DNA from 2 places in the Streptomyces sp. NPDC001220 genome. Region 2 is predicted to be linked to the other one. Evidence: predicted binding sites of a transcription regulator. Region 2 holds the regulator's gene; the other holds the start of a gene.
The links. Region 2 encodes HrcA, which represses chaperone genes, less so after heat shock. Its sites were predicted from a motif close to TTNGCACTCNGNNNNNCNGAGTGCNAA; they were not measured.

Region 1 (2,928 bases), on a different contig from region 2:
ACAGGCTGATCGAATGACCGAACATTACCTTCGGTAACGCCGATCACCCACTGTTCATTCGATTGCCCCCTCCGTGAGAGAAGCGGAGGGGGCAATTCTGTGTGGTTGAGCGCGGTACAGTTGGGGAACACGGTCCCGATCTCCAGGTCGGGAGCCCTGTATTCGATACCGCTGACCCGACAAGAAGTAGCCAAAGTGTGCGGGTTATATGCGGCTTTCGCGGCTTTTATGGGGCCCGACTTGCCCTGAATTCGGCCGAATTCTTGCTACATTCCGGACCCTTCCCGTCCAGAATTCTCGTCCGATTGACCTGTTGCAGACGGCAGTTGGACAGATACATTCAGCCGCGGTCGACGCGTTCCGGCGCACGCCCCCAACCATTGGGGGGTGAGGTCTGACCCGGATCCGCGAAGTGTGGATCTGTGCAAGGGCCAGTAATAGGGGAGTTAGGCATGGCTCAGGGCACCGTCAAGTGGTTCAACGCGGAGAAGGGGTACGGCTTCATCGCGGTCGACGGTGGTGCGGATGTTTTCGTCCACTACAGTGCGATTCAGATGGACGGCTACCGCACCCTGGAGGAAGGTCAGCGGGTCGATTTCGAGATCTCGCAGGGCCAGAAGGGGCCGCAGGCGGACATGGTCCGGCTCGCGACCAGCTGAAGCACGCGCCGACTGACAGCGTCGTTCTTCTTTCATTGTCGGAGGGCTCGTATCCCATGGGGAGTCATGGGTTACGAGCCCTTTGGCATGCGCGGGACGAGTGGGCCGGCGCACCACCGGGGGGCGGCCCTGGCGCGCCGCCCCGAGCGCGGCCCTGGCGCGGCCCAGTCTCCCGGAGGCGCTTGCACTCGGCATGGGCGAGTGCTAATCATTGGCGTTAGCACTCTGAAGGTGAGAGTGACAAAAATGGACCGGGTCGGTGAGGCCCGCAGGCCGGGTGGGGCAAGGAACCCACGGGTCGGCGAGCCGTCCGTCGCGGGCGCGGGCGCGGTCCGAAGACTCACCCCCAGTCCTGGAGGGACCACTTCACATGGCCAAGATCATCGCGTTCGACGAGGAGGCGCGGCGCGGCCTTGAGCGCGGTATGAACCAGCTCGCCGACGCCGTCAAGGTCACCCTCGGCCCCAAGGGCCGCAACGTCGTCCTTGAGAAGAAGTGGGGCGCCCCCACGATCACCAACGATGGTGTGTCCATCGCCAAGGAGATCGAGCTGGAGGACCCGTACGAGAAGATCGGCGCCGAGCTGGTCAAGGAAGTCGCCAAGAAGACGGACGACGTCGCCGGTGACGGTACGACCACCGCGACCGTGCTCGCCCAGGCCCTGGTCAAGGAAGGCCTGCGCAACGTCGCCGCCGGCGCCAACCCGATGGCCCTGAAGCGCGGTATCGAGAAGGCCGTCGAGGCCGTCTCCGGTGCCCTCCTGGAGCAGGCGAAGGACGTCGAGACCAAGGAGCAGATCGCCTCCACGGCCTCCATCTCCGCCGCCGACACCCAGATCGGCGAGCTCATCGCCGAGGCCATGGACAAGGTCGGCAAGGAAGGCGTCATCACCGTCGAGGAGTCCCAGACCTTCGGTCTGGAGCTGGAGCTCACCGAGGGTATGCGCTTCGACAAGGGCTACATCTCGGCGTACTTCGCCACCGACATGGAGCGTATGGAGGCGTCCCTCGACGACCCGTACATCCTGATCGCCAACTCGAAGATCGGCTCCGTCAAGGACCTGCTCCCGCTCCTGGAGAAGGTCATGCAGTCGGGCAAGCCGCTGCTGATCATCGCCGAGGACGTCGAGGGCGAGGCCCTGTCGACCCTGGTCGTCAACAAGATCCGCGGCACCTTCAAGTCCGTCGCGGTCAAGGCCCCGGGCTTCGGCGACCGTCGCAAGGCGATGCTGAACGACATCGCCATCCTCACCGGCGGCGAGGTCATCTCCGAGGAGGTCGGTCTCAAGCTGGAGAACACGACCCTCGACCTGCTGGGCCGCGCCCGCAAGGTGGTCATCACGAAGGACGAGACCACCATCGTCGACGGCGCCGGCTCCACCGAGCAGGTCCAGGGCCGGGTCAACCAGATCCGCGCCGAGATCGAGCAGTCCGACTCGGACTACGACCGCGAGAAGCTCCAGGAGCGCCTGGCCAAGCTCGCCGGTGGCGTCGCCGTCATCAAGGCCGGTGCCGCGACCGAGGTCGAGCTCAAGGAGCGCAAGCACCGCATCGAGGACGCCGTTCGCAACGCGAAGGCGGCCGTCGAGGAGGGCATCGTCGCCGGTGGTGGCGTGGCCCTGCTCCAGGCCTCCCAGGTGTTCGAGAAGCTGGAGCTCGAGGGTGACGAGGCGACCGGCGCCAACGCCGTGAAGCTCGCCCTGGAGGCCCCGCTCAAGCAGATCGCCGTCAACGGTGGTCTCGAGGGTGGCGTCGTCGTCGAGAAGGTGCGCAACCTTCAGGTCGGCCACGGCCTGAACGCCGCGACCGGCGAGTACGTCGACATGATCGCCGAGGGCATCATCGACCCGGCGAAGGTGACCCGCTCTGCCCTGCAGAACGCCGCCTCCATCGCCGCGCTGTTCCTCACCACCGAGGCCGTCATCGCCGACAAGCCGGAGAAGGCCGCCGCGGCCGCTCCGGGCGGCATGCCGGGCGGTGACATGGACTTCTGATCGACTCTGTCGATCGCTCGTCCTGACCGAGGGCGGTACCCCCTGTTCCGACAGGGGGTACCGCCCTCGGGCGTTCGCGCCGCTCACGGACCAGGTACCGCACCTTCGGCGCGTACCTGAAGCGGGGCGGAAGAGCAGGACGTCCGGGCCCCGCTCATGGACTCCGGGGCCCGCGCCGTCCGTGTCCGGAGTCACACGGCTTTCGGGTGGGGGCGGGAATGGGTATGCCTGGGCCGGTCGTTGTGCACGTACGTGCACTCGATGCGTGTGCACATA
Region 2 (2,928 bases):
CGAGGGTGACCACCCGGCCCTCCAGGAGGAAGCCCCGCGGTTCCAGCGGGAAGACGCGGTGTTTGCCGAAGCGGTCCTCCAGCGTCACCGTGCCCGCCTCGCAGCGGATCACCGCGCCGCAGAAGCCGGTGCCGGGTTCCTCGACGACCAGGCCGGGTTCGGCGGCCACCTCCGGTGCCGGTTTCGGCTTCTTCCACGGCGGGGTCAGGTCGGCGGAGTACTGGCGCATTCGGATGACGATAGGAGAAGCGGCGGCGGCGTGGTCACGACACGCCGAAACGGGCGGCCAGGGCGTCGCGTTGCCGTCGTACGAAGGCCGCGTCCACCACCGCTCCGTGACCGGGCACATACCGGGCGTCCTCGCCGCCGAGGGCGAGCAGCCGGTCCAGGGCGGCCGGCCAGCGGGACGGCACGGCGTCGGGGCCGGCCTGGGGGTCGCCGGACTCCTCCACCAGGTCGCCGCAGAACACCACCGGCGGGTCGCCGGGGACGAGGACGGCGAGGTCGTGGCGGGTGTGGCCGGGGCCCACGTCGGCCAGCAGGGCCCGGCGGCCGTCGCCGAGGTCGAGGTTCCACTCGCCGGAGACAGGGCGGCGGGGCGGGGGCAGCGCGTCGGCCGCCTCCTCGGCCTCCGGGGCCGGCAGGCCGTTGCGGACCGCGTCCAGGCGGAGTGCCTCGCGGCCGTGCGTGAGGACGGCCTCCGCGCCCGCCGCCGCGTACACCTCCGTGCCCGCGAACACCGGGGCGCCGAAGACGTGGTCGAAGTGCGGATGGGTGAGCGCGAGATGGGTCACACGGCGCCCGGCCAGCCGCTGCGCCTCCCCGCGCAGCCTCGCGCCCTCCGCCAGGCTCGACCCCGCGTCCACCATCAGGACCGGGCCCGCCCCGAGGACCAGCCCGGCCGTGCAGTCCCAGCCCGGCAGCCGGCACCGGCCGACCCCCTCGGCCACCCGCTCCCAGCCCAGCTCTTCCCAAGTCACCGTCACACCGCGACGCTAGCGGCAGAACGTCCCGGGTCCTCGCCGACCTTGCCCAGTCGGTACCCGACGGCCGTACACTGGGCCGGGGATGCTGGCACTCGGGCTCGCAGAGTGCCAGGCGAAAGACCCGAAAGGCCGCGGGGACGACTTTCTGGAGGTGTGGCGCTGGATGCTGAGTGAACGCAGGCTTCAGGTATTGCGCGCCATCGTCCAGGACTACGTCGGCACCGAGGAGCCGGTGGGGTCGAAGGCGCTGACCGAGCGGCACAACCTCGGCGTCTCCCCGGCGACCGTGCGCAACGACATGGCCGCCCTGGAGGACGAGGGGTACATCGCCCAGCCGCACACCAGCGCCGGGCGGATCCCGACCGACAAGGGCTACCGGCTGTTCGTCGACAAGCTCGCCGGCGTGAAGCCGATGAGCGCGCCGGAGCGGCGGGCCATCCAGAACTTCCTCGACGGCGCCGTCGACCTCGACGACGTCGTGGCGCGGACGGTGCGGCTGCTGGCGCAGCTGACGCGGCAGGTCGCGGTCGTGCAGTATCCGTCGCTGACCCGGTCCACCGTGCGGCACGTGGAACTGCTCGCGCTGGCGCCGGCCCGGCTGATGCTGGTGCTGATCACCGACACCGGGCGGGTCGAGCAGCGGATGGTCGACTGCCCGGCGCCCTTCGGGGAGTCGTCGCTGGCCGATCTGCGGGCGCGGCTCAACAGCCGGGTCGCCGGTCGCCGGTTCTCGGACGTGCCCCGGCTGGTCGAGGACCTGCCGGACGCCTTCGAGGCCGAGGACCGCGGTACGGTCTCGGCGGTGCTCTCCACCCTGCTGGAGACGCTCGTCGAGGAGAACGAGGAGCGGTTGATGATCGGCGGCACCGCCAATCTCACCCGCTTCGGGCATGACTTTCCCCTCATGATCCGGCCCGTCCTGGAGGCACTGGAGGAGCATGTCGTCCTCCTCAAGCTCATGGGCGAGGCGGGGGATTCGGGCATGACCGTACGCATCGGTCACGAGAACGCCTACGAGGGACTCAACTCCACGTCCGTGGTGTCGGTCGGCTACGGTTCGGGCGGCGAGGCACTCGCCAAACTCGGCGTGGTCGGCCCGACCCGCATGGATTACCCGGGAACGATGGGAGCGGTACGAGCGGTGGCACGGTACGTCGGACAGATCCTGGCGGAGTCGTAAGTGGCCACGGACTACTACGCCGTTCTCGGCGTGCGCCGCGACGCGTCGCAGGAAGAGATCAAGAAGGCCTTCCGTCGGCTCGCGCGCGAGCTGCACCCGGACGTCAACCCGGATCCGAAGACCCAGGAGCGGTTCAAGGAGATCAACGCCGCTTACGAGGTGCTCTCGGACCCGCAGAAGAAGCAGGTCTACGACCTCGGCGGCGATCCGCTCTCGCAGAGCGGCGGCGCGGGCGCGGGCGGCTTCGGGGCCGGTGGTTTCGGAAACTTCTCGGACATCATGGACGCGTTCTTCGGCACCGCGTCGCAGCGCGGCCCGCGATCGCGCACCCGGCGCGGTCAGGACGCCATGATCCGGATCGAGGTCGAGCTCGACGAGGCGGCCTTCGGTACGACCAAGGACATCCAGGTCGACACGGCGGTCGTCTGCAACACCTGCAACGGTGAGGGCGCGGCGCCGGGCACCTCCGCCCAGACGTGTGACATGTGCCGCGGTCGCGGCGAGGTGTCGCAGGTGACCCGGTCCTTCCTGGGCCAGGTCATGACCTCCCGGCCCTGCCCGCAGTGCCAGGGCTTCGGCACGGTCGTGCCGACGCCGTGTCCCGAGTGCGCCGGTGACGGGCGGGTGCGGTCGCGGCGGACGCTGACCGTGAAGATCCCGGCCGGTGTCGACAACGGCACCCGGATCCAGCTCGCCGGCGAGGGCGAGGTCGGGCCCGGTGGCGGTCCGGCCGGCGACCTGTACGTAGAGATCCACGAGCTG

Region 1: a site for HrcA is predicted at 841-867, ahead of groL (chaperonin GroEL). Genes of this name have one in related genera too.

What each region holds. Positions count from the first base shown of each region.
Region 1 is NZ_JBSFJE010000010.1:155,034-157,961, forward strand. It holds gene ACWDGI_RS24405 (cold-shock protein) at 453-659, shown strand; gene groL (chaperonin GroEL) at 1,030-2,652, shown strand.
Region 2 is NZ_JBSFJE010000002.1:141,066-143,993, reverse strand. It holds gene ACWDGI_RS05255 (DUF3097 domain-containing protein) at 1-229, opposite strand, end outside; gene ACWDGI_RS05250 (MBL fold metallo-hydrolase) at 264-986, opposite strand; gene hrcA (heat-inducible transcriptional repressor HrcA) at 1,150-2,166, shown strand; gene dnaJ (molecular chaperone DnaJ) at 2,167-2,928, shown strand, end outside.